One region of the Pseudomonas sp. MC6 genome, then DNA from elsewhere that is predicted to be linked to it. Evidence: riboswitches for the same ligand, from Rfam matches in the RefSeq annotation. Region 1 holds a riboswitch; each other region holds the start of a gene.
What was found. A riboswitch is a leader RNA that binds a small molecule or an ion and turns the genes downstream of it on or off. The one in region 1 is predicted to bind cobalamin.

Region 2: linked by a shared signal. The riboswitch ahead of ACOYXE_RS09410 (TonB-dependent receptor plug domain-containing protein) and the one ahead of ACOYXE_RS05920 (CbtB domain-containing protein) in region 1 are both predicted to bind cobalamin.
Region 3: linked by a shared signal. The riboswitch ahead of cobO (cob(I)yrinic acid a,c-diamide adenosyltransferase) and the one ahead of ACOYXE_RS05920 (CbtB domain-containing protein) in region 1 are both predicted to bind cobalamin.
Region 4: linked by a shared signal. The riboswitch ahead of ACOYXE_RS10505 (ABC transporter substrate-binding protein) and the one ahead of ACOYXE_RS05920 (CbtB domain-containing protein) in region 1 are both predicted to bind cobalamin.

Annotation. Positions count from the first base shown of each region.
Region 1 covers NZ_CP186504.1:1,288,246-1,295,467, forward strand. Annotated here, with positions in the region: gene cobM (precorrin-4 C(11)-methyltransferase) at 1-241, opposite strand, end outside; gene ACOYXE_RS05910 (cobalamin biosynthesis protein) at 323-736, opposite strand; gene ACOYXE_RS05915 (CbtA family protein) at 733-1,434, opposite strand; gene ACOYXE_RS05920 (CbtB domain-containing protein) at 1,446-1,643, opposite strand; cobalamin riboswitch at 1,768-1,989, opposite strand; cobalamin riboswitch at 2,995-3,206, shown strand; gene cobW (cobalamin biosynthesis protein CobW) at 3,306-4,379, shown strand; gene cobN (cobaltochelatase subunit CobN) at 4,383-7,222, shown strand, end outside.
Region 2 covers NZ_CP186504.1:2,094,227-2,101,448, reverse strand. Annotated here, with positions in the region: gene ACOYXE_RS09430 (zinc-dependent alcohol dehydrogenase) at 111-1,337, shown strand; gene ACOYXE_RS09425 (PLD nuclease N-terminal domain-containing protein) at 1,400-1,603, opposite strand; gene ACOYXE_RS09420 (ABC transporter substrate-binding protein) at 1,654-2,580, opposite strand; gene ACOYXE_RS09415 ((2Fe-2S) ferredoxin domain-containing protein) at 2,577-2,936, opposite strand; gene ACOYXE_RS09410 (TonB-dependent receptor plug domain-containing protein) at 2,936-4,873, opposite strand; cobalamin riboswitch at 4,966-5,171, opposite strand; gene ACOYXE_RS09405 (saccharopine dehydrogenase family protein) at 5,339-6,466, shown strand; gene ACOYXE_RS09400 (DUF2269 family protein) at 6,468-6,959, shown strand; gene ACOYXE_RS09395 (thiol-disulfide oxidoreductase DCC family protein) at 6,943-7,222, opposite strand, start outside.
Region 3 covers NZ_CP186504.1:3,169,125-3,176,346, reverse strand. Annotated here, with positions in the region: gene hda (DnaA regulatory inactivator Hda) at 1-675, shown strand, start outside; gene ACOYXE_RS14140 (C40 family peptidase) at 902-1,519, shown strand; gene ACOYXE_RS14135 (C40 family peptidase) at 1,738-2,274, shown strand; gene ACOYXE_RS14130 (PQQ-dependent sugar dehydrogenase) at 2,408-3,721, opposite strand; gene ACOYXE_RS14125 (hypothetical protein) at 3,788-4,372, opposite strand; cobalamin riboswitch at 4,536-4,760, shown strand; gene cobO (cob(I)yrinic acid a,c-diamide adenosyltransferase) at 4,842-5,453, shown strand; gene ACOYXE_RS14115 (cobyrinate a,c-diamide synthase) at 5,450-6,799, shown strand; gene bluB (5,6-dimethylbenzimidazole synthase) at 6,847-7,222, shown strand, end outside.
Region 4 covers NZ_CP186504.1:2,370,847-2,378,068, forward strand. Annotated here, with positions in the region: gene ACOYXE_RS10485 (ABC transporter ATP-binding protein) at 1-1,060, shown strand, start outside; gene map (type I methionyl aminopeptidase) at 1,262-2,053, opposite strand; gene ACOYXE_RS10495 (ParD-like family protein) at 2,050-2,277, opposite strand; gene ACOYXE_RS10500 (Ppx/GppA phosphatase family protein) at 2,663-3,598, shown strand; cobalamin riboswitch at 3,641-3,834, shown strand; gene ACOYXE_RS10505 (ABC transporter substrate-binding protein) at 3,979-4,992, shown strand; gene ACOYXE_RS10510 (FecCD family ABC transporter permease) at 5,001-6,005, shown strand; gene ACOYXE_RS10515 (ABC transporter ATP-binding protein) at 6,002-6,766, shown strand; gene ACOYXE_RS10520 (GNAT family N-acetyltransferase) at 6,750-7,222, opposite strand, start outside.

The DNA of each region.
Region 1 (7,222 bases):
CGGAGTGCACCCGCGCCACATCCTGACCTTGGGCATGCGCGGTTTTGATCAATTCGATGATCTGTTCCAGATGCAATTCAGCGCTGTTGACCACCGTTTCGGCTTGATGGCCGGCGAGCACCGCCGCGGGCACCAGGGAACCTGCGTAGATAATCACCGGGCAACTGCGGATCAGCCGCTGGCCTTTGACGGTGATCAGTTCCGGGTCGCCGGGGCCGGCGCCGATGAAGTAAACGGTCATCGTTAAATCCTGAGTAAAAGAGGGCACGACCGCGTTGCAGATGAACAACGCTCATGATCAATGGTGGGGATTATCGGGAATTTACGCCGCGCCGGCCAATGCCAACGTGGCCTGAGCGTATTTCTGCCGGGAAATCAGCAGTTTTGCCGGGGCCTGAATCAGCTGTTCGGCGAGTGCCAACGCTGCACTTTCCGCCACGCCGTAGCAACCGGTGCGTTCGTAGGCAATTTGCGAATGGTGGCTGAGTCGTTGTTGATAACTGGCCAGTTCTTCGCTGCTGAAGTACAGCAAGGGCAGGGCGAGTTGCGTAGCAAGTTCTTGCAGCCCCGGCTCGTCGCGCTTCAGGTCGATGCTGGCCAACGCCTTGACCGTTTCAAGCTCTATGCGGTGCGCCTGTAAGGCTTGGTCGAGTAACGCGCGCAGCGTGCTGGCCGGGCAGCCGCGCTGGCAGCCCAGGCCGACTACAAAGGTCGGCGCTGCGCTGTCATCGGTCATGCGTGGTATTGGCCAGCGCTTTTGCGGCGGAACAACCAGGCGCTGATCAGGCCCAAGGCCAGCCAGAACGCCACGTTGGTCAACTGCGAAGCGATTTTGAACTGAGCTTCCAATGCCTCGGGGGCGAGCATCGAATGCACTTCCGGTTGCGGCGCGCCGATCACGTGCGGCACGGCGAGGATGGCCACGCCGAGGATCTTCATCAGCCAGTGACGACTGAACGCGATCAACGACAGGCCGACAGCGGTCGAAGCGGCGGTGCCGATCCACCACGTCTGGCGTGAGGCCAGATCAGCAGCGGCAGTGCCCGGCAATTCAGGTGGCAGGCCCATCGTCGGTGCCAGTACGAATGTCGCGTAACCGGCCAGGCCCCAGAGCAGGCCTTGCGAGGTTTTGGTCGGCGCGCGCAGGGTGTAGAGACCTGCGAGCATCAGGGCGAAGCCGACAGCCACCACCAGATTGCCGCCCGTGGTCGAGACCACACGTTGCCAGCCGTCTTCCGGCTCCCAGGCTTCAGTGTCGTGGGTGTGCGCAGCGGTGCCGGCGGCGTGCTCGTGAACTTCGGCAACCGGTTCGGCTTTCTCGAACGTCTCGGCCTGAAGAATCAGTGGCGATACCCAGAAACTTTGCAGCAGAGTGAGGAGCAGAGCGGCCAGCAGTCCGGTGAAACCTGCGGTTTGCGCAATTCGCTTGATCATGTCGGCAGGTCTCAGTGGCACGGGAACGCGGCGCTGTGGCGGGTATCGTGGGCGGCGTTGTGCACCGCTTCGATGTGCGAGAAGCCGGCGAAATAAACCAGGCAGGCGCCGAGGATCGACGCGAAGACGGCGGCGGTCAGGCGTTGGCTCAGAGTCGTGGTGCTGGTGATTTTGTCCGTGTTGCTGCCGGTGCTGCTGATGATCGACATGGCGCTTCCCTCTGGAATGTCAGTGGGTGAATCGAGCGCATGAAAACCCCTGCGGGTCGGGCTCGCAGAGGTTCGAACAGCGCCCGCCCACCGCGGGTTTGTTATGTTCAGCGACGCACAAGGTGCGGGCTGTGTGTTGCGGGCCGGTCTCCGGGCTCACGAGGGGTTGGTGTCAGGCCGACCTGCAAGCGTCTCCTTCCCATGCCGCACGGGCACAGTGGTTTTGACGCTTCGCTCGCTTACCGTTGCGGGGGCAGCACCGGACTGACATGGGCTTGAGTAAAGCACATGATTCACCGGTTTCCCGTTTCACCCTGTGAAGGGCACCCGTAACAAGTTGTGTAGGAGAGCATGGGGGTGGGGTTTTGGTCAATTTTTGGGTGTATATCCGTTGCTGCGGGTGTTGCTGATTAGGGTTCCGCCCTTACGGCGGGTCACTTTTTCCAGACGCCGAAAAAGTAACCAAAAAGGCTTGCCCTGACGTTCGGCCCGCTCGCTGGGGCTCGGGGTTCCTTCGCTCCGGGATCGATCCGGGCGCAGCGCCTACGGTTTGCTTCGCTGCACCTCCTCTCGCTGTGTTTGGCTGCGCCAAACGGTCGCTGCGCTCCCACGCCCGGATCAATCCCTCCACTCAGCCTTCCGATGTCGCCCGTGGATCAAGATCAAGAGCAGGCGAGCTGACACTCGGCCTATTGAGTGGTGAGGAGCGGGGCGCGTTCGGCTTTTGATTTGCGTTGTTGCTGCCCCTCACCCCAGCCCTCTCCCGAGGGAGAGGGAGCCGATTGGTAGGTGCTTCAAAATGTGCGTTCCACTCGGTATTCCACGTCGGTGTACCTCTTCCATTCCACGCAATCAGTCCCCTCTCCCTCCGGGAGAGGGCTAGGGTGAGGGGCTTTTGATCTGTTTCAGAATCTGAGTTCGACTCGGTATTTCAAGTCGGCGCATCTCTCCCAAACACCACGATCAGTCCCCTCTCCCTTTGGGAGAGGGCTAGGGTGAGGGGCTTTTGATTTGGCTTGTGATCTTGCTTTGGCTTTGGTTTTTGATCTTTTACCCCTTCGGAAGGCCGAGCGAAGGTGTTCATCCGGGGTTAGGCGCGCAGCGCCGTTCGACGAAGTCGAACACATCGAGAGGAGGTGCAGCGAAGCAAACCGTAGGCGATGCCCCCGGATGGACACCGTAGCGAGGGAACACTGAGCCTCAGCGAAGTGCCGTACGCCGGGGCAAAGCCTTTTGGTTCCTTTTTGGCGTTTGAAAAAGGGACTCGCTGTAAGAGCGAAACCGCCAGCAGCCAAAACCGCAGCAACGGATATGCCCCCAATCCAAACATTGACCCATAAGCAAGCCATGCGTAGCCTTGCGCATTCGAGGTTCTTCGGCCGTTGCCGAAGCTAAGAAGGGAACGCGGTCAATGCCGCGGCTGCCCCCGCAACTGTGAACGGTGATGTTCGCTGCCACGCCACTGCCAGCTCAATCGATGAGCCCGCGGGAAGGCGCAGCCAACGCCAGGCCCAGCGCCTGAACGCCGTCAGCCAGGAGACCTGCCTCGTCACAGATTCTCAATTCAACCGGGCGGGGTGATCCGGTGGCGAACTCTCCGGGCGCGCACGTGCGTTGCCGGTTCTCGTCCCGTATGCCCGCCGCTTGCCAAAGGGCATACCGATGAAAACACTGGCCAAACTTCCCGTCACCATCGTCACCGGCTTCCTCGGCTCGGGCAAGACCACATTGCTGCGGCACATGCTCGACAACGCGCAGGGCCGTCGTATCGCGGTGATCGTCAATGAGTTTGGCGAGTTGGGCATCGACGGTGAAATCCTCAAGCAATGCACCATCGGCTGCACCGAAGAAGAAGCCACCGGCCGCGTTTACGAACTGGCCAACGGCTGCCTGTGCTGCACCGTTCAGGAAGAATTCTTCCCGGTGATGCGCGAACTGGTCGCGCGTCGCGGCGACCTCGACCACATCCTCATCGAAACCTCGGGCCTGGCCCTGCCAAAACCACTGGTGCAAGCGTTCCAGTGGCCGGAAATCCGCAGCGCCTGCACCGTTGACGCGGTGATCACCGTGGTCGACAGCCCGGCCGTAGCCGCTGGCACCTTCGCCGCGTTCCCGGATCAGGTCGACGCCCAGCGCAAACTCGATCCGAATCTCGATCACGAATCGCCGCTGCACGAACTGTTCGCTGACCAACTGGCCAGCGCCGACCTCGTCATTCTCAACAAGGCCGACCAGACCAGTCCGGAAGATCTCGCTCGCGTGCGCGCTGAAGTCGCCGAAGAGCTGCCACCGGCGGTGAAAATCATCGAAGCCAGCAACGGCCGTCTGCCGCTGGACGTGCTGATCGGCCTTGGCGCCGGTTCCGAAGAACACATCGACAGTCGCCACAGCCACCATGATCATCACCACGGTGAAGGCGATGACGACCACGATGACCACGATCACGACGCCTTCGATTCGATCTCCATCGAACTGCCGCAAGCCGATGAAAGCCTGCTGCTCGACGCCCTGACGCAACTGGTGGTCAAGCACGGCATCCTCCGTGTCAAAGGTTTCGCCGCCATCCCGAACAAGCCAATGCGCTTGCTGATTCAAGGCGTCGGCACGCGTTTCGACAAGCACTTCGACCGTCAGTGGGGCGCCGATGAAGCGCGCGTCACGCGTCTGGTGTTGATCGGTCAGGAACTCGACGCCGCCCAACTCGAAGCGCAACTGCGCGCTGCGCTCAGCGTTTAAACCATGCACCTGCTCAGGACTCAGCCCGGCGGATTCGTCTCGGATGACAACATTGCCGACCTTGGACAAACCCCCGCCGAGCTGGTGATCCTGTGCAGCGGCGACTCCAGCCTGGCGCTGCTCGCCGAAGCCGCGCAGCAGTTGCCGGAAGATTATCCGAGCCTGCGTCTGGCCAATCCGATGCAGGTGCAGAATCACGCCTCGGTCGATCTGTACGTCGATGAAGTGCTGCGCCACGCCAAGGTGATTCTGATTTCGCTGCATGGCGGCATTGCCTATTGGCGCTATGGTGTCGAGCGGCTGGTCGAGCTGTCCGAGCGTGGTGTGCAGTTGATTCTGGTACCGGGCGATGACCGTCCCGATCCGGAACTCAGCGACTTGAGCACCGTCAACGCCGAGGAACGCGACCGGCTCTGGCAATTCCTGCGTCAGGGCGGCATGGGCAATGCGCTGGATTTCTTCCGCTGTCTGGCCAGCCGTTGGCTCTCCCGCGATTACGCCTGGGAAGAACCGCAGACCCTGCCGCGCACGGCGATTTACCACCCGAATAAAACCAGCGCCGCACTGAGTGACTGGCAAGCCGAATGGCTGCCGGAAAACCCGGTGGCGGCGGTGCTGTTTTACCGCTCGCATTTGCAAGCGGCGAACACCGCGTTCATCGATGTGTTCTGCCAGCGCTTGCAGGCAGCGGGGTTGAATCCGCTGCCGATCGCCGTGGCCAGTCTGAAAGAACCCGGCTGCCTGGCGGTGGTCGAGGATTGGCTGGATGAAGTCGAGGCGGGGGTGATTCTCAACACCACCGGATTCGCTCAGTCCAGCCCCGAAGCGCCGCATCTGCGGCCGTTTCGCCGCAATATTCCGGTGATCCAGGCGATCTGCGCGCAGGACAACGAGCCCGGCTGGCGCGACAGCGAGCAAGGCCTCGGCCCGCGCGATCTGGCCATGCACATTGCCTTGCCGGAACTCGACGGGCGCATCATCAGCCGGCCGATCAGCTTCAAGGATCTGGCCTGGCGCAGTGAGCGCAGTCAGTCCGATGTGGTCTGCTATCGTGCGCAACCCGAACGCATGGATTTTGTCGCCGAACTGGCGCGGCGCTGGATCGATCTGGCGCGGGTGCCGAATGGCGAAAAACGCATCGCGCTGATTCTCGCCAATTACCCGACCCGTGACGGACGCATCGGCAACGGCGTCGGCCTCGACACGCCGGCGGCGGCGCTGAATATTCTTCGCGCGTTGCAGGCTGAGGGTTATCCGATCACGGCAGAGCTGCCGAATAGCGGCACCGAGTTGATCCAGCAATTGCTCGGCGGCGTCAGCAACGATCTCGACACGATTGACCTGCGGCCCTGCCAGCAAAGCTTGGCGATGGACGCTTACCTGACGATGTTCAACGCGCTGCCCGAGGCCAATCGAACCGCAGTGATCGAGCGCTGGGGCGCGCCGCAAAACGATCCAATGTGCCGCGACGGGCGGATGATGATTGCCGGTCTGCGCTTCGGCCTGACCTTCGTCGGCATTCAACCGGCGCGCGGTTATCAGGTTGACCCGAGTGCGGTCTATCACGACCCGGATCTGGTGCCGCCGCACGCGTATCTGGCGTTCTATTTCTGGCTGCGCAATACCTACGGCGCGCACGGCGTGATCCACGTCGGCAAGCACGGCAACCTTGAATGGCTGCCGGGCAAAGGCGTCGGGCTTTCGGAAAACTGCTGGCCGGATGCGTTGCTCGGGCCGCTGCCGAACATCTATCCGTTTATCGTCAACGACCCGGGCGAGGGCGCCCAGGCCAAGCGGCGCACGCAAGCGGTGATCATCGACCACCTGATGCCGCCGCTGACCCGCGCCGAAACCTACGGCCCGCTGCGCAATCTGGAGCTGCTGGCCGACGAGTATTACGAAGCGCAACTGCTTGATCCGCGCCGTGCCCGCGAGTTGCAACGCGACATTCTGCAACTGGTGCGCGAAACGCAGATCGACCGCGAACTGCAACTCGATGCCGGGCTGGACAGCGATGCTGATGCGGCGATCTGGCTACCGCGTCTCGATACGTATTTGTGTGATTTGAAGGAATCGCAGATTCGCGATGGCTTGCACGTCTTCGGTGAGTCACCGACGGGGCGTTTGCGGATTGATACGTTGCTGGCGTTGCTGCGCATTCCACGCGGAGACGGGAAGGGCGCGCAATCGAGCCTGCTGCGCGCACTGGCCAAAGCATTCGAACTCGGATTCGATCCGCTCGATTGCGCACTAGCCGATCCATGGGCAGGCCCACGCCCCGAGCACCTGCAATCGCAAAGCGACGAAGTCTGGCGCACCGCTGGCGATACCCGCGAACGCCTCGAACTGTTTGCCACTGAACTGATTTTCCAGACGCTGCAATCCCCTTGTAGGAGTGAGCCTGCTCGCGATAGCGGAGTGTCATGCGATACAGATTTGCCTGACACACCGCTATCGCGAGCAGGCTCACTCCTACAGGGACCGCGTTGGGCTGAAGTCGGCGCAATCATCGACCACCTGCGCGAAGTCGTCGCCCCACGCCTGGATGCCTGCGGCCCCGCCGAAATGCGCGGCCTGCTCGACGCCCTCAGCGGCCGATTCGTTCCCGCCGGCCCGAGCGGTGCGCCCAGCCGTGGTCGCCTCGACGTGCTACCGACTGGCCGCAATTTCTATTCCGTGGACGTGCGCAACCTGCCGACCACCACCGCATGGCGCATCGGTTTCCAGTCAGCCACGTTGATTCTTGAGCGACACCTGCAAGATCACGGCGATCACCTGCGCCAGCTCGGTTTGTCGGTCTGGGGCACGGCAACCATGCGCACCGGTGGCGACGATATCGCTCA
Region 2 (7,222 bases), 810 kb from region 1:
AATTCATGGCCCGCTGATCCGAATGTGCGAAAGCCTTCTGAACTCGTTTTGGCGTTGCCCTGCCGTATGGAAACAGCAGCCATTTCACTCAAATGATCGAGGAACTCACCATGCGAGCAATGACCTATCACGGCGCCCATGACGTCAGAGTCGAAACCGTGCCGGACCCGAAACTGGAAGCCGCCGACGACATCATTCTGCGGGTGACGGCCACGGCGATTTGCGGCTCGGATCTGCACCTGTATCGGGGCAAGATCCCGACGGTCGAGCATGGCGATATCTTCGGCCATGAGTTCATGGGCATCGTCGAGGAAACCGGTTCGGCGGTGACCGCAGTGCAGCGCGGTGACCGGGTGGTGATTCCGTTCGTGATTGCCTGCGGCGACTGTTTTTTCTGTCAGCAGGAACTGTATGCCGCGTGCGAAACCACCAATACCGGCCCCGGCTCGGCAATGAACAAGAAAATCATCCCGCCACCCGCCGCGCTGTTTGGCTATAGCCGTCTGTACGGTGGAATCCCTGGAGGCCAAGCGGAACTGGTGCGGGTGCCGAAGGCCAATATGGGGCCGTTCAAAGTGCCGGGGACACTCTCGGACGAGAAGGTGTTGTTCCTTTCGGACATTCTGCCAACCGCCTGGCAAGCCGTGACCAATACTGGCATCGGTCAGGGTTCAAGCATTGCGATTTATGGTGCCGGACCGGTTGGCCTGCTCAGCGCGGCATGCGCGAAAATGCTCGGCGCCGAGCGCATTTTCATGGTCGATCACCACCCATATCGGCTTGACTACGCGCAACGCACCTACGGCGTGATACCGATCAACTTCGATGACGACGATGACCCGGCAGATACCATCATTCGCCAGACTCCGGGCAGTCGTGGCGTCGATGCAGTAATTGATGCCGTAGGGTTTGAAGCCAAGGGCAGCACCACCGAAACGATCCTCGCCACCCTCAAGCTAGAAGGCAGCAGCGGCAAAGCGTTGCGCCAGTGCATTGCTGCCGTGCGTCGAGGTGGGGTAGTGAGCGTGCCGGGTGTGTATTCGGGCTTCATCCACGGCTTTCTGTTTGGCGATGCCTTCGACAAAGGACTAACGTTCAAAATGGGCCAGACCCATGTGCAGCGCTACTTGCCCGAGTTGCTCGGCTACATCGAAACCGGCGCATTGCAACCCGAAGCGATCATCACTCATCGACTGTCCCTTGAGCAGGCCGCCGAGGGTTACAAGATCTTTGACAAGAAAGAGGAAAACTGCCGCAAGGTCATTCTGACCCCCGGCAGCAGTGAAGTGCCGCTGGCGCAGATGGAGGAGATGCCGCCGCTGGTGCCCGCCAGTTAAATCGAGCTTGAACAGCGGGGCGCTGCCGGTGGCAAGCCCCGCACGACAGCGAATGAATCAGGTTACGACGACGCGTTATGACTGACATGCTTGGGCCCCGCCAACGCCCAGGCAATCAAGCCGAACAGCGGCACAAACACGATCAGCACAATCCATACACCTTTGTTGCTCGATTTCCCCTCACTCTTGCGCACCCGATTGATGGCCCAGAGTTCGATTAGCAGAAGAACTGCCGCCAGTACGATCCACACGGTTTCGATTTGCATTGGCTACCTCCTGATGGTCTGTTCGTTAGGTGGCGTGCGGTGCGACGGGTTCATTTATTTTTCTTCAGTGCATTGAGCTGCCGCGTCAGTTGCAAGGCTACGCGGCCGCTGTTGAAAGTCGGCAGCAGGTGGGTGAAAGGGATCTCGATGATGCGGTTCTCGCGCACCGCGCGCAGTTGCGACAACACCGGGTCGTGGGTCAGCAGATAGCGTTTGCGCCTGGCGGGCGACCATTCGGCGTCGGCCAGCAGGATTACGTCCGGGTCGCTGGCCAGCAGGGTTTCGCTGTTGACGGTGACTCGATAGAGGTTGATGTCGGCGAACACATTGCGTGCCCCGGCAGCCGCCAGCAGCGGGGTGACAAACCCGCGTTGACCTTCGCTGTCGAGGCCTTTGACTTCGCTGTCGAGATAGAACACGGACAACGGTTTACCGGCACCGGCCAAGGCTCGGGCGCTGGCAAGGTCCTTTTCCATGGAGTCGATCAACGCTTGGGCTTTTTGCGGCTGGTGCAGCAGCTTGCCCAGCGTCAGCAGGTCATGGCGTACATGCGCGAAATAGTCCAGCGAGTGCCCGTTGCAGGCAGATTCCAGCAGATACGAACCCACGCCATTGCGCGCCAGTCCCGAGCGTGAGGTCACCCCGTCGCCGAACGCCGTGGCAAAACCGCCGATCACCAGATCCGGCTTCGCAGCGTAAAGCACTTCGCTGGCCGGGTACTGCCGCGCGATTACCGGCACGCCGAAATAATCGGCTTGCCGCTGACCGGCATCGTTGTCATCCAGATAGGCGACCCCGACCAACGATGACCCCGCGCCCAACGCCAACACAATGTCGGCCGCATGCTGGTTGAGCGCAACAATTCGCGAGGGTGGTGTTGTCGCAAAGTGCCAGTCCTCGGCGCAATTGCTGAAACTGTCGGCGAGCACTGGCGTTGAGCAGAGCAGGGCGCCAAGCGCCAACATAATCGATCTCATCCCCGCGCCTTGATCAGCAAATCCGCGACAATTTCACCGCCCACCAGATGCCCCTCGACCAGCCGCTGCACATCTTCATGGCTGTGCACGCCATACCAGCAGCGTTCCGGGTACACCGTCACAATCGGCCCCAGATTGCACGGAAACTGGCAGTGCGTGCGGGTCAGCAAGACGCCGCCTGGCGTCTCGATGCGATCGTGCGCCAGCAAATGCCGACGCAGGGTTTTCCATAACTGCAAGGCGCCGCGCTGGGTGCAGCGCGGGCCGGTGCAGAGGAACACATGGCGCGCATGCTCGGGCACGTGCGACCAGTCCGGGTGCGTGTCGACGCCGTCGACGGTTGTGATTTCACTCATCAGAAGCGGTACGTGTAGCGCACTTCGGTGGTGAACGGCCGGCCGAGGTTATCGACGTTGCTCGAACGGCTGGTGACGTAATCACGGCCGAACAGGTTCTCTACCAGCACGCTTACGCGGTGTTGGTGGACGTTGTCGAGGTAGCGATAAGCGTCGGCGTCGACCACTGAATAGTTGCCGTATTCGACTTGCTTCGAGCTTTTGATGTCGCGAATGTAGCGCATCGCAGCGCCGGCACCCCACAGGCGGTTTTCCGATTCATAACCCACCCGCGAGCGGGCGAAAAAGCTTGGAATGTCGTTGATCGTCACACCGGTGCGCGACTCGGTGAGGTTGCGCGTCATGTCCGCTTGCAGGCTCCACTGATCGTTGAGCGCCAGTTTGGCGTCGGCCTCGAAACCGCGCATCTGGATCGTGCCTTCACCGTTGACCCACTGAATGCCGTCGAGGGTGATCAAGTCGTCGATCTTGCGTTTGAACAGGGTCACGCTGGCGCTGAATTCGCGATCGAGCAAGAAGCCTTTGTAGTCGACACCGAGTTCAACGTTGCGGCTTTTTTCCGGTTTGAGATTACGGTTGCCGATCTCGTCGCCCGGTTCGTTGACGAACAGTTGCTCGGCGTTCGGCAGTTTGTAAGCGCTGCCGTACTGACCGCGCACCGACCAGTTGTCATTCAGATCGTACAGCGAAGTGAGCATGCCGACCGTGGCACTGTCGCCGCCGCTCATGGCTTCATGACGCACGCCGATGCTCGGGTGCCAGTCGGGCAGGGCGTCGATCTGCGGGCGCAATTGCGTGTAGAACGCATGGGCTTCAGCCTTGTCGTTGTCGATGATCAGCACATCGTCCTGGCCCTTGAACCACTGGTTGTCGGTGCCGAACACCAGCACATGGCCGCCGGGCAGTTCAGCCTTGCCTTCGGCCTGCACACCCCAATCGGTGAAGCCCCAATAGTCGTTGTGGTTAATGACTTTGGTGCCACCGCCGACGACGTTGTTGACCCGCGTGTAGCGCGTGTCCCAGTCGTTGATATGCCCTTTGACAAAGTAGCTCAGGCGCTCATTGATGGTCTGCTCGAAGGTCGCCGTGGCGATCTGTTGCACGCGGTCGTTGGTGGTGTTGTGGTTGTCGACCGGGCGGGCGAAGTCGAGGTTGGCGTCGGCGTATTGGTAGAACAGTTCCAGCCGCGCATCCTCGCCGAACGACTGAATGGCCTTGCCGCCAAACGTGGTGACTTCGTAGGCGCGGCGCTTCTCGCTGATGTTTTTCATGTCGCGGTTGCGATAGGGCTGGTAACCGTCGGAAACGTTGTGGCTGACATACGCCAGCAGACCGAGATCGCCGAAACCGTTCGTGAAGATGTTCTCGACGCGCGCGTCTTCGGTGGTGCCGCCGAAACTGTCGGCGCCCAGATTCACTTCGCCAGAGGTTTTGCGCGATTGCGGGCTGCGGGTGACGATGTTGATCACGCCGGAAACGGCCTGAGTGCCGAACAACAGACTCTGGCCACCCTTGAGCACTTCGATGCGCTCGATAGCGTTGGCCGGCAGGGTGTCCAGATAGAGGCCGCCGTACAGGCGATTGTTCAATCGAACGCCGTCGAGCAGGATCAGCGTGTCGTCGTTGCGCCCGCCGAGCAGCGAATAGGTGCCGTAGTCGAACGGGCCGTTTTTCGGCGCTACGTACAAGCCGGGAATGAACATCTGCATGACGCGGCTGACATCGGCGCTGGGGCCGGCGCGTTCGATCTGCTCGCGGCTGACGATCTCGACCTTGCTGCCGAACTTCGCCATCTCGGCGACAGTGGTGGACTCCACCGACGGTGCAGAAACGATTTGCTGATTGAGTTCCAGCGGCGCGTCGTCGGCCAGCAGCAGTGGGCTGAACAGGCAGCCGCACAAAAGGGTTGGAGCAGAAGTGTTGAAAGGTCGAATCATTGTCTTCTCGAAAAGGATCTTCGCAGAAGAGCATGCAAGAGAAGGCATCGCGCACAGCCAATACCGGCCCATGCCCGCCCACCGCAGGATTTTGCCAAACGAAATTCCAGGCCGGTCTCCGGGCTCGCGCGTATCGAGGCTTTCACCTTCCCATGGCCGTCTGGCCACAGTGGTGTATCGAAAGCATCACGCGCATACCGTTGCGGGGGCAGCACCGGACTGGTTCGAAAAGAACGTACCGGTTTCCCGTTTCACCCCATGCACGGCGGCATGGGACACCTGAAACTGGCCGGCATCTGAACATTCGACAGACCGTTCGTCAACTTGCCGATGAGTGCTCCTCAATCTGGATCTGCCAGTACCACCTATGGACGCCTGAGCGATCGCTTTGATCTGAATGGCTTGCCGACGTTCGGCCCTATATCCTGCACGCCTGTGTGATGGAATGACTTAGGGAAGAATTGCATGCCGTTCAGGGTGATGGTGGTCGGTGGTTACGGAAATTTCGGCAGCATCGTGTGCCGGCATCTGGCGTTGATGCCGCAGATCGGCCTGGTACTCTCCGGCCGTGATCCGCAAAAATTGCAGCGCAAAGTCGATGAACTGAATGGTCAATCGGGCAATGTCTGCGAAGGCTGGTGCGGCGATGCCATGGGCGCCGATTTCAAAGACGCATTGCGGGCGCTGAACATTCAGTTGGTCGTCCACACCGGCGGGCCGTTTCAGGGGCAATCCTATGCCGTCGCCGAGAGCTGCATCGACGCGGGCGTGAACTACTGCGATCTGGCCGACTGCCGAACTTTCGTCAATGGCATCGACGTGCTCGATGCGCGGGCGAAACTGGCCGGCGTGGCGATTCTCAGCGGTTGCAGTTCGGTCCCAACGCTGTCGTCGGCAATCATCGATGAACAGCGCCAGCGCTTTTCCCGCATCGACTCGATCGAACACGGCATTTCCTCATCGGCGAAAATGCCGGGGCTGTCGACCATCGAAGGCGTACTCGCCTATGCCGGCAAGCCGATCAAACAGCTGAAGAACGGCAAGGTGCATGAAGTGTCCGGCTGGCTGGACCTGACCTTGCGCAAAATGCCGCAGATGGGCACCCGGCTGCTGGCCAACGTCGATGTCCCGGACATGGACATCTTCGCCAGCCGTTATGGCGCGCAGACCCTGAAGTTCAAGGCCGGCGCCGGGCTGAAACTCGGCGGCATCGCCAACGGCTTGCTGGCGCAGGCTCTCAAGGTGGGGCTGGTGCGCGACCATGCGCTGTGGGCCGGCAGACTGCATCGACTGGGCCTGCGCTTCGAGCGTTTCGGCGATGGCAAAAGCGCGATGTACATCGACGTTCGGGGCCTTGGGTTTGACGGCAAACCGCTGTCGATGACCGCGCAACTCACCGCCCTGAACGACAAAGGCCCGGAAATCCCCAGCTGCGCCGCCGTCGCCCTGGCAACAAAAATGGCTTCGGGCTACGTACCGGCCGCCGGCGCCCGACCGTGCGTGGGCGAAATCAGCGTCGCCGAGTACATGGCCGCGATCAACGACCCGGCCAACCTGAGTCTGGTCGTGAACTTCTCGGACGGGCAGCGCTGACATGCTCTACCTGTGCCTGAAATACCTGCACATCATCGCCGCGATTTTTTTGTTCGGTTTCGGCATGGGCTCCTACCTCTACCTGATCGCCGCCAGCCGCACGCGCAACCCGCAAGTGATCGCCCACGTCGCGCGCATGGTCGTCGGCTTCGACACGTGGATCACCACGCCGGCCGGTTTCGTGCAGATCATCACCGGTTATCTGCTGATGCGGCTTTCTGGGCTGAGCATGAGTACCGAGTGGGTGCTGATGTCGCTGATCATCTTCTTCTGCGTCGGCTCGCTGTGGTTGCCGGTGCTGCTGTTGCAGAAACGCCTGTGCGTGATGGCGGCGAGTGCGAACGAAGTGGGCGCGGCGCTGGATGAGCAGTATCAAGCCGTGTACCGGAAATGGTTCTGGATGGGCGTGATGGGTTTTGCCGGAATGTTTGTCATCGTGCTGATGATGGTCACGAAGATGACGCCGGTGCAGTTGTTCAGCTTTCTGGTGTAGGTGCTGCGGCTTTCAGGAAGCGCTGTTCATGGTCCGGAGTGGGTAGCAGGCAGGTGTCGTATTTACCGAACAGGCGATAGCGGTTTAGCGCGATACGGTCGTAGGCCCAGTCGCGCAGGCTGCGGGGGAAAACGCGCAGCAACTGCAACGGTTGCCAGCGGGCGGGTAATTGGCGGATGACTTCGAAGAAGGCGTCGGAACGTTCCCAGTAGTGGCGGTCGCGGATGACGGCCATGGTGTCGAATTGGTCGATGGGGAGGCCG
Region 3 (7,222 bases), 1.9 Mb from region 1:
CGTCTGCGTGACGACGCCACCTTCATCAACTACTACCCAGGCGCCAATGCCGCTGCACTCGGCTATGTCGAGCGTCTATGCGAAGCCGACGCCGGCTGGACAGAAAGCCTGATCTACCTGTGGGGCAAACACGGCGTAGGGCGTACGCATCTGTTGCAAGCGGCGTGTCTGCGATTCGAGCAGATGGGCGAGCCGGCGGTGTACTTGCCGTTGGCCGAGTTGATGGATCGCGGTGTCGAAATCCTCGACAACCTCGAACAGTACGAACTGGTTTGCCTGGACGACTTGCAGGTGATTGCCGGCAAGGCTGACTGGGAAGAGGCGATGTTTCATCTGTTCAACCGTCTACGCGACAGCGGTCGGCGCTTGCTGATTGCCGCTTCCACCTCTCCGCGTGAGCTGCCGGTCAAACTGGCTGACTTGAAATCGCGCCTGACCCTGGCGCTGATTTTTCAGATGCGGCCGCTCTCCGATGAAGACAAACTGCGTGCTCTGCAATTGCGCGCCTCGCGTCGCGGTCTGCACCTGACCGATGAAGTCGGGCATTTTATTTTGACTCGCGGCACCCGCAGCATGAGTGCGCTGTTTGACTTGCTTGAACAGCTCGATCAGGCCTCATTGCAGGCTCAGCGCAAGCTGACCATTCCCTTCCTGAAAGAAACGCTGGGCTGGTAGCTATCCCTTTGATTCTGCGGCTTTCAGCGTATTTCGGCATATTTCAGGCGCCAGAAAATCCGCTTTCCTGCACGGTGTGCAAGCCGCGTATCGGTTCAAATGGGCTTAAGCGCTTAGATGTAAACGAGAAACCGAGAAGTCACAAAAAGATCGATTGAATTTGCAAATGAGGCTGATAGCGGGCATAGTCTCGCCTTCTTTACAACTATCAGCCACGGTCGTGCCCATGCTAAAGCGCTTCGCACCCCTCGTGCCTCTCGCACTCGTCACCCTGTTGTACGGTTGTGCTGCTCATTCTCCAGTTCAAGAGCAGCCTCAACAGGTTAAAAATTCTGCCACGGCTCAGTCTTCCGTTATTTATCAGGAAGAGCTGGACACCGAAAAAGAACTCAACGAATTCAATGGCAAGAAGCCTTATCAGCTTCCTGTTCTGGCCGACAGCATCCTCGAACGCGGCATGTCCCTGATCGGTACCCGTTACCGTTTCGGCGGTACCTCTGAAGCCGGTTTCGATTGCAGCGGTTTCATCGGCTACCTGTTCCGTGAAGAAGCTGGCATGAACCTGCCACGCTCCACGCGTGAAATGATTAACGTCGATGCTCCACTGGTATCGCGCAGCAACCTTGAGCCGGGCGATCTGCTGTTTTTCGCCACCAACGGTCGTCGCGGTCGTGTCAGTCACGCCGGGATCTACCTCGGTGACAACCAGTTCATCCACTCCAGCAGTCGTCGCAGCGGCGGTGTTCGCATCGACAGCCTGGGTGACAGCTACTGGAGCAAGACCTTCATCGAAGCGAAACGCGCATTGGCCAACGCTCCGACGGTCGTCACCGCTCGCAAGTAATCCCCATTGTCGCTGCGTTCGCGGCGACAATCAGGCTTCCGGCAACGGAGTAGACGTAGACTTTACAAGGTGAAGTTAAAGTCTTACTTGAAGTTTGCCGCGTAGCCGCTAGAATCCTGTATCTATATTGATGGCAAACCGCCTGCGTGCTCACGCAGGCGGTTTTGTTTTCTGTCCATCGGCAGAAAAAGCCGCAGCCAGATCAGGATGTTCTGCTTATGACGATGTCGGCACGCCTCACTTTGATCTTCTTCGCAGCGCTGCTCAGCGCCTGCGCCAGTCGCACGCCGCCACCTGCGCCGGTGGTACGCGCCCCGGTCGTGTTCGGCCCCTCCCAAGCTTTTTCGCCTGCTGCTGAGGACGTGCTGTTTCGCGCGCTCGGCTTGGTCGGCACGCCTTATCGCTGGGGCGGCAACACGCCGGATTCGGGGTTTGATTGCAGCGGCCTGATCGGGTTTGTCTACCGTGATGCAGCAGGCATCTCGCTGCCGCGCTCCACGCGCGAGATGATCGTCATGCAGGCGCCGAATGTTGGCAAGGAAGGCTTGCAGACGGGCGACCTGATTTTCTTCGCCACCAATGGCGGCTCGCAGGTCAGTCACGCGGGGATTTATGTCGGCGAAGGGCGGTTTGTGCATGCGCCTGCCACGGGCGGGACGGTCAAGCTCGACAGCCTGTCGAAGGCGTATTGGCAGAAGGCTTATCTGAGTGCCAAGCGGGTGTTGCAGCCGGAGCATCTGGCGCATAACCCGTAGTAAAAATCGCAGCAATCCTAATGTGGGAGCGAGCCTGCTCGCGAAAGCGGTGTATCAGTCAACTCAATGGAGACTGACACTCCGCATTCGCGAGCAGGCTCGCTCCCACAGTTGTTTCAGGTCACATTCAACATCACTTCGTGGCTGAGACTCGCCACACCTTATTGCCAACATCATCCGCCACCAGCAAGCCACCCTGCTGATCAATCACCACGCCTACCGGCCGGCCCAATGCATTCTCGTCCTTGTCGAGGAACCCGGTCAGCACATCCACCGGTGTGCCGCTCGGCTTGCCGCCGGTAAACGGCACGAAAATCACTTTGTAGCCACTGTGCGGTTTGCGGTTCCATGAGCCGTGCTGGCCGATGAACGCGCCTTCCTTGAACTGCGCCGGCAGGGTGTTGCCCTCGGCGAAGCTCAGGCCCAACGAGGCGGTGTGCGGCCCGACCGCGTAATCCGGGGCGATGGCCTTGGCCACCAGGTCCGCGTTTTGCGGCGACACGCGGACATCAACATGCTGACCGTAGTAACTGAACGGCCAGCCATAGAATCCGCCGTCCTTCACTGAAGTGATGTAGTCCGGCACCAGATCACTGCCGATTTCGTCACGCTCGTTGACGGCTGTCCACAACGCGCCACTGCTGGGCTCCCAGGCCAGGCCGTTGGGGTTGCGGATGCCCGAGGCGAAGATGCGGTGATTGCCGGTCGCCCGATCGACTTCCCAGATCGCTGCGCGGCCTTCTTCCTTATCCAGACCATTTTCGCCGACGTTGCTGTTCGAGCCGACCGTGACGTACAGCTTGCTGCCGTCTTTGCTGGCGATGACGTTTTTGGTCCAGTGATGATTCAGCGTGCCGCCGGGCAAATCGACAACCTTGATTGGTTGCGACTTGATTTCGGTCGCGCCGGGTTCGTAGTTGAAGCGCAGCAAGCGATCGGTGTCAGCGACGTAAAGATCGTTGCCGACCAGCGTCATACCGAACGGCGAGTTGAGGTTCTGCAGGAACACCGTGCGCGTCTCAGCCACGCCATCGTGATCGGCGTCACGCAGCAAGGTGATGCGGTTCGGACTCGGCACGCCCGCGCCAGCCTTGCCCATGACCTTTTTCATCACCCAGCCGCGAATGCCACTGCTGTCATCAGGCTTTGGCGGGGCGTTGGTTTCCGCCACCAGCACATCGCCATTGGGCAAGACATAGAGCCAGCGCGGATGATCGAGGCCTTCGGCGAACGCTGCCACCTGAGTGCCAGCCGCCGCAGTCGGTTTGCCGCCTGCGGGCCAGCCGATTGCCGGGGCGATGTTCACCGTCGGGATCAGGGTCTTGTTCGGTTCGGGGAGTTTCGGTGACGGGCCGGTGCCGTCGGAGACTTGCAGGCTGGAGGTTTCACCGCAGGCGGCGAGTCCTCCGGCGAAGGCGATGACAAAAACGAGCTGGGGCTTGCGCATTGCTGATCTTCCCTATGAATGCATTCCTAATCATAGAGGAGGGCGCAAGCCCGATGGTTCAACTGCTCAGCCGCGGGCTTCCTTGAACAGCACGGCGATGCCCGGGTGATAGTTGCCCGCTTCGCTGCGCAATTTGCGGTAGGCGTAGGGGAAATACCAGGCGACGGCACAGGTGTGTTCCTTTTGCAGATCGTCGACCATGTCCTGCAACTCTTCGGGGCTGGCGCTGTGCTGGGCTTTTTGCGGCGCGACAAACAGGCAGCCGAGCTTGAGGTCGCTGGCATAGCTGATGCGTTTGGCATCGTTGGTGATGTCCAGCAGAGCTTGGGTCAGATTCAGGTTGGTAACCTTTGGCCAGCGTTGCGTGGCCTGAATGAAAGCGCGGTCCTCAGCACCGGCGAGAAACAGATCGGCGCGGGCATTGCGCTCGCCTTCTTCGTTCTGTTTGCGCGTGGCAGTGTCGTTCAAAGTGACCAGCTCGGCCATCCACGCCGCCGCCGAGAGCAATCCGAGATTGGCTTTCTCGTCATGCCAGTAAGGCGTGTCGCTGTCGCCGCGCACGGCGTTGTAACGGTCGATACAGTCAAACCAGCGTTCAAGCACCGGGCGCAGGAATTCCAGGCGCGGGTTGCTGATGATCATGCCTTGCATCGTCATCATCCTTTATTGTTGTAGTGGGCGTTTCGGAAAAAGCATGGCTCTTTGATATCACTTGTATCAGTGTGGCACAAGATTGGCGTCAGAGAATTGATCGACGGCAGTTATTCGCTCGATGGCCGCCTCTTTAATTGACGCTCCACCCCCAACCCTCTAACCTTCGCGGCTTGTTTCAGGTGCTCTGTGACCTGCGTCGACAGAGTGAAACAGGGAAGCCGGTGAGGGTTGTCTTCGCACGAAGAACCACCACGATCCCGGCGCTGCCCCCGCAACGGTAAATGAGTGAACACTGCGTCGAATGCCACTGCTCAAAGCGGGAAGGCGCGCAGTCAGGCCAACGCCGCTCATGAGCCCGGAGACCGGCCTGATCCATCCAGCGGCATCACGGTGGGCGATGCCAGGCTTTTTGCCGTCTATTCTTGTGCCTGCCCGCCGTTATCCAGCCTCAACGGAGAGCTCCCCCATGACTGATTCCCCCGAGCGCGACGAACGCCATCTGGCGCGTATGCAACGCAAAAAAGCCGTGATCGACGAACGCATCGCCAACTCGCCTGACGAGTGTGGCCTGGTGCTGGTGCTGACCGGCAACGGCAAAGGCAAAAGCAGCTCGGCGTTCGGCATGCTCGCCCGCGCTATGGGCCACGGCATGCAGTGCGGTGTGGTGCAGTTCATCAAGGGCCGCAACAGCACCGGTGAAGAACTGTTTTTCCGCCGCTTCCCCGAGCAAGTTCGCTTCCATGTGATGGGCGAAGGCTTCACTTGGGAAACCCAGGATCGTCAGCGCGACATCGCCGCTGCCGAAGCCGCGTGGGCAGTCTCGCGCGAACTGCTGCGTGATCCGTCGATCGGTCTGGTGGTGCTCGATGAATTGAACATCGCCCTCAAACACGGCTACCTCGATCTCGATCAGGTACTCAGCGATCTGCAGGCGCGTCCGCCGATGCAGCACGTGATCGTCACCGGTCGCGCGGCCAAGCCGGAAATGATCGAAATGGGCGACACGGTCACCGAAATGGGCATGCTCAAACACGCCTTTCAGGCCGGCATCAAAGCGCAGAAAGGCGTCGAACTTTGAATCAACCACGTCACTGCCCGGCGGTGCTCATCGCCGCGCCGGCTTCCGGTCAGGGCAAGACCACCGTCACCGCCGCGCTCGCCCGTTTGCATCGCAATCAGGGGCGCAAAGTGCGCGTGTTCAAATGCGGCCCGGACTTTCTCGACCCGATGATCCTCGAACGCGCCAGCGGTGCGCCGGTGTATCAACTGGACATGTGGATGGTCGGTGAGCAGGAAAGTCGTCGCCTGTTGTGGGACGCCGCTGCCGAGGCGGATCTGATTCTGATCGAAGGCGTGATGGGCCTGTTTGACGGCACGCCGTCCAGCGCCGATCTGGCGCGGCACTTCGGTGTGCCGGTGCTTGGCGTGATTGATGGGACGGCGATGGCGCAGACTTTTGGTGCGTTGGCGCTGGGCCTGGCGAAGTATCAGCCGGATTTGCCATTTGCCGGCGTGCTGGCCAATCGTGTTGGCACTTTGCGCCATGCGCAATTGCTCGAAGGCAGCCTGACTGAAGGTTTGCGCTGGTACGGTGCGTTGTCGCGTGAGACTGGCATCGAATTGCCGAGTCGTCACCTCGGCCTCGTGCAGGCTAGCGAATTGAATGACCTCGATGTGCGTCTCGACGCCGCTGCCGATGCATTGGCCAGCAGTTGCGAGGTAGCGCTGCCACCGGCGGTTGAGTTCGCCGCGCCTGACGTGATAGCTGTCGAGCCGCTGCTGAAGGATGTGCGCATTGCCGTTGCGCGTGATGAGGCGTTTGCCTTCACTTATGGCGCGAGTCTGGATCTGCTGCGTGCGATGGGCGCTGAGTTGAGTTTCTTCTCGCCGATCCGCGATACGCACTTGCCTGAGGCGGATAGCTTGTATCTGCCCGGCGGTTATCCGGAATTGCACCATGTTGCATTGTCGCAGAACACCGCGATGCTTGAGGCGATTCGTGCGCATCATGCGGCGGGGAAACCGTTGCTCGCTGAATGTGGCGGCATGTTGTATTTGCTCGCCTCTTTGACGGACGTTGAAGGCACTCGTACCGAACTGGTCGGACTGCTTGAGGGCGATGCGGTGATGCAGAAGCGTCTGGCGGCGTTGGCGTTGCAAGCGGTGGATCTGCCGGAAGGTTCGCTGCGCGGTCACACCTATCATCACTCCCTGACCACCACCGAACTGACGCCGATTGCCCGTGGCTTGAGCCCGAATGGTGGGCGTGGCGCCGAGGCGGTTTATCGGGAAGGGCGGATGACGGCCTCTTATGTGCACTTCTATTTTCCCTCGAATCCGAATGCGATTGCCGCATTGTTTGCGCCAGACCGTGAGGCCGCCTTCGCGAGCAAGCTCGCTCCCACAGGGGATTGCGTTTCTTGAGCAAGCACCCCGTCCAATGTGGGAGCGAGCTTGCTCGCGAAGAGGCCATGACCGACAACACATTTTCCGAAGCCGAGCGCGAAGCGGTTTATAGAGCCATCGCCGAGCGCCGCGACATGCGCCATTTCACCGGCGGCAGCGTCGAGCCGGAGCTGTTGCGCCGACTTTTGGAAGCCGCCCACCAGGCCCCAAGCGTCGGCCTGATGCAGCCTTGGCGCTTCATTCGCATCAGCGACCGAACTTTACGCGGGCAGATCCAGAACCTCGTCGAAGAAGAACGCATCCGCACCGCCGAAGCCCTCGGCGAGCGCAGCGACGAGTTCATGAAACTCAAGGTCGAGGGTATCCATGAGTGCGCCGAAGTGCTGGTCGCCGCGTTGATGGACGATCGCGAAAAGCACATTTTCGGTCGTCGCACGCTGC
Region 4 (7,222 bases), 1.1 Mb from region 1:
CGACAACATCTCGCTGGACATCAAGGACGGCGAGTTCCTGACCTTCCTCGGCTCCAGCGGCTCGGGCAAAAGCACCACGCTGTCGATGCTCGCCGGGTTCGAAACACCGAGCAGCGGCGAGATCCTCGTCAACGGTCAATCGCTGGTCAATGTGCCGCCGCACAAGCGCGATATCGGCATGGTGTTCCAGCGTTATTCGCTGTTCCCGCATCTGTCGGTGCGCGACAACATCGCCTTCCCGTTGGCGATTCGCAAACTCGCGGCGGCTGAGCGCGACAAGCGTGTCGATGCAATGTTGAAACTGGTGCAGCTTGAGCAGTTCGCTCATCGCCGCCCTTCGCAATTGTCTGGTGGTCAGCAGCAACGTGTCGCCATCGCCCGGGCGCTGGTTTATGAGCCACGCATTCTGTTGATGGACGAACCGCTCGGCGCGTTGGATAAAAAGCTGCGGGAAGATCTGCAGGATGAATTGCGCCAATTGCATCGTCGTCTGGGCATCACCATTGTTTACGTAACCCACGACCAGGAAGAAGCCATGCGTTTGTCGCAGCGCATTGCGATTTTCAGTCACGGCAAGATTGTTGGATTGGGCAGCGGTTATGACCTTTATCAGAATCCGCCGAATGCGTTTGTGGCGTCGTTTCTGGGCAATTCGAACTTCCTCAAGCTCAAGGCGCAGGGCAATGCGGCGGCTTCGTTTGAAGGCCAGTCATTGTCGATTCGACTGACCGCTGGGCTGCACACCGATCAAGATGTTTTGTTGATGGTGCGGCCGGAAAAGGCACTGGCTTTGAGCGTGGCGCAAGCAATCAGCGAACCGCTGCCGTCGGGCTGGAATGAGGTTTCAGCGAAGGTCGTGGAGGTGTTGTTTCTGGGTGAGAGCCAGACCTGCAGCGTAGTCACCTCGGGCGGCACGTCGATGACGGTGAAAGCACTGTCGGCGGCGGGCATGCCGCTCGAGGCTGGCGACCCAGTGCAAGTGCGCTGGGCCACTGCCGACGCCTGCGTCTACACCGAATGGACCGAAAGCGACCTGAACAAGGCTGCCGGCGCTCACTGATAGCGTGTTGCCTGTGAGATTTACCCCCTCACCCCAGCCCTCTCCCCCAGGGGGCGAGGGAGAAAGGGAGCCGATCTCCATGTTGTTCAAAACCTGAGTTCGACGCTGCATTCTCAGGTCGGTGTAACTTGTCCAATCAACCCGGTCAGTCCCCTCTCCCTCTGGGAGAGGGCTAGGGTAAGGGAACCAGTCGACGCGGTATCAGACAATAGCGCGGTAGCCTTCAATCTCATCCGGCCACGCGGTCAAGATCTCAAACCCCGTCTCCGTCACCGCCACCATATGCTCCCACTGCGCCGACAACGAGCCGTCCTTGGTCAGCACCGTCCAGCCATCCGGCATGTTCTTCACATGACGCTTGCCGGCATTGAGCATCGGCTCTACGGTAAAAATCATCCCCGCCTTAAGCTTCATGCCCTGATCGGGAAAGCCGTAATGCAGAATCTGCGGCTCATCGTGATAGACCTTGCCGATCCCGTGCCCGCAATACTCGCGCACCACGCTGAAGCCTTCCTTCTCCGCCAACGTCTGGATCGCGTGGCCGATATCGCCCAAGGTGGCGCCTGGCTTGACCACGCGAATCCCCGCGCACATGGCGTCATAGGTAGTCTTGATCAGATGCTGCGCCTCAGGTGTCGCCTCGCCGACCACGTACATGCGGCTGGTGTCGCCGAACCAGCCATCCTTGATCACCGCGATATCGAGATTGACGATGTCGCCATCCTTCAACGGTGTGCCCGACGGAATGCCATGGCAGACCACGTCATTGACCGACGCGCAGACGGTTTTCGGAAAGCCGTGATAGCCAACGTTGGCCGGCACGGCTTTCTGCACCTTGACGATGTAGTCATTGCACAGTTGATCGAGCTGATCGGTGGTCACGCCCGCCTTCACATGGGGCACCAGCATTGCCAGTACTTCGGCGGCGAGTTTGCCGGCAGCGCGCGATTGAGCGATGTCGGCCGGGGTGTTGATCTTGATCTGGTTTCTCATGCGCTGACGGCTTCCTGAGTCAGTTGTTGCAAATCCAGCCCACCGTTCTGTTCGGCGCGGATCAGCAAGCGGCAAATGGCGCTGTGGTCGAGGTTGGGGTGCAGTTCGGCGAGCATGCCGATGCGCATCCAGTGTTCAGCCTGCGCGTTGATCGAGCGGCTGAGGGCGTTGCTGGAGATCCGCAGGTTCTCGTGCATGTCCTCTGAAATCTTTACGATACCCATATATGAATCCGATACGATGTGTATATGGATCGTATATTAGCCAACCTCTATTAAAAATTGCAAATACGACCCTTGGAGGAGCTGCCGAAGGCTGCGATCTTTTGATCTTGCTCTCCAAAAACAAAGTCAAAAAATCGCAGCCTTCGGCAGCTCCTACAGGGATTTCGCTGAATTTTGGGCAAAAAAAAGCTGCCAAAAATGGCAGCAAAAACTTTAAGAACACGCGATGTATTGGCCTCAGCATAAACGCCGGATAATGACAGTGTCATGACAGCCACACATTCACTGAACCGCCCCTGCCCCGTCATCAGGATGTCATCAAGATCACGGCAGAATCCTCGCAAACCGTCTCGCGCCTCCCGACGGAAGCTCTGCAAGGATTCCCATGAAAGACGACGCCTCGCTGTTTGCCGCCATCGACCTGGGTTCGAATGCCTTTCGCCTGATGATCGGCCAGTCGGTGCGCAGTCGAAAGGGCTTGCAGATTCAGGAGGTGAAAACCCTGCGTGAGCCGGTGCGCCTCGCCGAAGGATTTGACGGTGGCGCGCTGGACGCGTTGGCACTGGATCGCGGCTGGCAGGCGTTGGCGCGGTTCGGCAAGAAGCTGCGCGGCTTCGAGGCCGGCCGAGTCCGTGCGGTGGCGACCAGCGCGGTGCGTGAGGCGGACAACTCGCAACTGTTTCTGGCCAGTGCCGAGCGGCATCTGGGGTTTCCCATCGACGTCATCTGCGGCCATGAAGAGGCGCGGCTGGTCTACGCCGGCGTGACCCATGCCTTGCCAAGCGCTGAAGACCTGCGCCTGGTGGTCGACATCGGCGGTGGCTCCACAGAGCTGATCCTCGGTCAGGGTGCGCAACCGTTGCTCACCGAAAGCATCGCCATCGGCAGCGGCACCTTGAGCACGCGCTTTTTTCGCGGCGGCGATGTGTCCGCCGGCGCGCTGCAGGAAGCCGAACGCTTCGCCATCCTGCAGTTTGAAAAAGTTGCCCGGCGTTACCGTGCTCAGGGTTGGCAGCAAACCATCGGCTCTTCCGGCACTGCGCGCATGCTCGCCAAAGTGCTCAAGGCCAACCACCTGAATGACTTCGGCCAGGACGGCATCACCTACGGCGGGCTACTACGCCTGTCGCTGCTGCTGTTGAAAGTGAACAACGTCCAGCAACTGAAACTGACCGGTCTGCAAGCGCACCGCCAGAGCATTCTGCCCGGTGGTCTGGTGCTGATGCTGGCGGCGTTCAAAGTGTTCGGCATCGCGCAGATGGTGCCCTCCGAACCGGGTCTGCGTTTGGGCGTATTGCACGGTTTGATGAGCCAGCACTAATCCGCGCCACGACAGATTCGTCTCCCCTTCAGCGGCTCGATCGACTAACATGCCGCCGCTGGTTCCCGAACGGGACTAACAGGGAATCCGAGGTGCTTGCACAGCATTGATCGGAACTGCCCCCGCAACTGTAGGTGCCGAGCCTGCTCCACGACTGCCACTGGGTGAACCCCGGGAAGGCCGGAGCCAGGCGATGACGCATCAGTCAGGAGACCTGCCGGCACAGTGACTACTAACCGGCGGGGTGTCCGGGAAGGACATCGTGCCGTGCGCGTCTTTGTTTGCTGCCCGGCCTTGCGCGGTTGCCCTGACTGCGTTCGAAGATGTGTTTCCGATCCGTACTCTCCCGCTCCCCGTACGGTTCCCTCGGAGACTGCCCCATGCTGCTGCCCCGCATCGCCACCCTCATTACCGGCCTGAGCCTTTACGCCATGGCGCAGGCGGCCCCGACGGCCTATCCACTGACGATCGACAACTGCGGCAGCACCCTGACCTTCCAGCACGCACCGATGCGCACCGTGACCATCGGCCAGGCCGGCACGGAAATGCTCTACGCCATGGGCCTGAGCGATAAAGTCGTCGGCACCTCACTGTGGTTCAACAATGTGCTGGCCAAGTACAAAGCGCAGGACGACAAGATCCAGCGCCTGGCCGACAACGAGCCGAGTTTCGAATCGGTGATCGGCAAGCGCCCGGAACTGGTTGCCGTTGAACTGGAGTGGATGGTCGGCCCACAAGGTGCGGTGGGCACCCGCGAGCAGTTTCATGAACTTAAGATTCCGACCTACCTGCTGCCCTCCGATTGTGAGGCCAAGGACAACCTCGTCGGCGCCGATGGCACGCGACTGGCGCCGTTTCGCATCGAGACGATTTACAAAAGCGTGAGCCAACTGGCGCAGATCTTCGATGTTCAGGAGCATGGCCAGCAACTTAACGACGAGCTCAAGGCCAGCCTCGCCAAATCGATTGCCACCGCCCAAGGCAAACAGCTGAAGGACGCCAGCGCGCTGGTCTGGTTTTCCAGTGCACAAATGGACATCGAGCCGTTCGTGGCCGGGCACAAAGGCGTTCCCGATTTCATGCTCAGCACCCTCGGCGTGCGTAACGTGGTGGCGTCCGATGAAGAGTGGCCAACGGTCGGCTGGGAAACCATCGCCAAAGCCAATCCGACCTTCCTCGTCATCGCGCGCATGGACCGTCGGCGCTTCCCCGCTGACGACTATGAAAAGAAACTCGCCTTCCTGCGCAGCGACCCGGTGACACGCAACATGGACGCGGTGAAACACAACCGCATCATCATTCTCGACGCCATGGCCATGCAGGCGAGCCTGCGCATGTTCGACGGCATCGAGCAACTGGCCACGGCCATCAACGGCTATGACCTGTCGCAATGAGTGCCAGCCTGATCCGCACGTTACTGGCCCTGGCGACGCTGTTGATTGCAGTGGTTGCTGGCGTGGCCATTGGTGAGACGTCGATTGAACCTAGCGTGGTGATGCAAGTACTGGCGAACAAATTGTGCGGCGCCGGGTACGCGCTGGATCCTATCGATGAAGGCATCGTCTGGAACTACCGCCTGACCCGCGCACTGGTCGCGGCCGCGTGCGGTGCCGGTCTGGCGACGTGCGGGGTGATTTTGCAGTCGCTGTTGCGCAACCCGTTGGCCGATCCGTATCTGCTGGGGATTTCTGCCGGCGCCTCGACCGGAGCGGTGATGGTGGCGCTGCTCGGTGTTGGCGCAGGGATGATCTCGCTGTCAGTCGGTGCCTTCGCCGGCGCGGTCACGGCGTTCGTGTTGGTGATTCTGCTGGCGCGGGTCAGCGGTTCGGCCAGCGGCACCGGGCAGATCATTCTTGCCGGGATCGCCGGCTCGCAGCTGTTCAACGCGCTCACGGCGTTTCTGATCACCCGCTCGGCCAGTTCCGAGCAGGCACGCGGGATCATGTTCTGGCTGCTGGGCAATCTTGGCGGCGTGCGCTGGCCGTCGGTATGGCTGGCGGTGCCGGTGGCCGTGTTCGGTTTGGTCGTGTGCCTGTGGCATCGTCGCGCGCTGGATGCGTTTACCTTTGGTGCGGATTCGGCGGCATCCCTCGGCATTCCGGTGCGACGTGTGCAGATTTTGTTGATTGGCTGCGCGGCGCTGGTGACGGCGGTGATGGTGTCGATTGTCGGTTCGATCGGTTTTGTCGGGTTGGTGATTCCCCACGCCGCACGGCTGTTGCTCGGCACCGGGCATGCACGTTTGCTGCCGGCCAGTGCGTTGGGCGGCGCGGTGTTTCTGATTGCTGCCGATGTGTTGTCGCGCACCTTGATCAAGGGCCAGGTGATTCCGGTCGGGGTGATTACCGCGCTGGTCGGCGCGCCGGTGTTTGCCCTGATTCTGGTGGGTCGGAGATCGGCGCGATGAGCAGTGTTTTGAGTTGTTCTGGTCTGAGCTTCAAAGTGCGCGGCGCCGAGTTGCTCAACGGTGTCAGCCTTGAGGTTCAGCGTGGCGAAACCCTGGGCATCGTCGGGCCGAATGGATCCGGCAAATCCACCCTGCTTAAACTGCTGGCCGGGCTGCGCGAACCGAGCGCTGGCGAGGTCCTGCTCGAAGGTCAGCGCTTGGGCAAAATGGCCCGGCGCAGCATTGCGCAAAAGCTTGCGGTGGTCGAACAACAGGCCGACACCGACGACGGCATTCGCGTGTTCGATGCGGTGGCGTTGGGGCGCACGCCTTGGCTGTCGGCGCTGCAACCATGGTCGGCGGCGGACGACGCGATTGTTCAGCAGGCGCTGCACGACGTTGACGCCATGCACCTGCGCACGCGTCTCTGGCGCAGTCTGTCCGGCGGCGAGCGGCAGCGGGTGCACATTGCTCGGGCATTGGCGCAGCGACCGCAAATTCTATTGTTGGATGAGCCAGCCAACCACCTCGACATTCAGCATCAACTGACCATCCTCAATGTGGTGCAAGCGTTGCCGGTGACCACGCTGATCGCATTGCATGACCTTAATCAGGCGTTGAAATGTGATCGTCTGGCGGTGCTGGAGCGCGGGCGACTGGTGGCGCTGGGCGAACCGTTGGAGGTGCTGACACCACAGCGGTTACACGAGACTTTCGGGGTCAGGGCGCATTATCTGACGGACCCGTTTGATGGGGCGCAGATTCTCAGATTTCACTCATGACGTTGTGCATGTGGGTTGTTTGCCAGACCGGGTCAGCGTCGACATCGATTATCTCGAAGCCCTGCCGCTGCCAGAACTCGATGGCCCCCGGCAGAAACGGATGGGTGTGCAGGTAGATCACCTCGACTCCGTCGGCGAGTGCCAGGTCTTTGAGTGATCGATATATCGCACCGGCCAGCCCTGAGCGGCGCTGCGATGGCAGGACAAACAGACGGACGATTTCCACCACTTCAAGGTCCGGATAGGGCAAGTGCGGGAAGCGCCGGTCGTAAGGGAGATAGCCGATGGACGCGACGATGTGCCCTTCATGGCGAGCAATCAGAAAGCGCCCTGCCCCACGCAGATAAACCTCGGCAAAACGCGCCAGATCGTCAGGCATACCGGTCGCGCTGAGCTTGGGAAAAAGCTCGGCACGGGCCTTTAGAACAAAATCCAGAACTTCAGGAATGTCTGCGT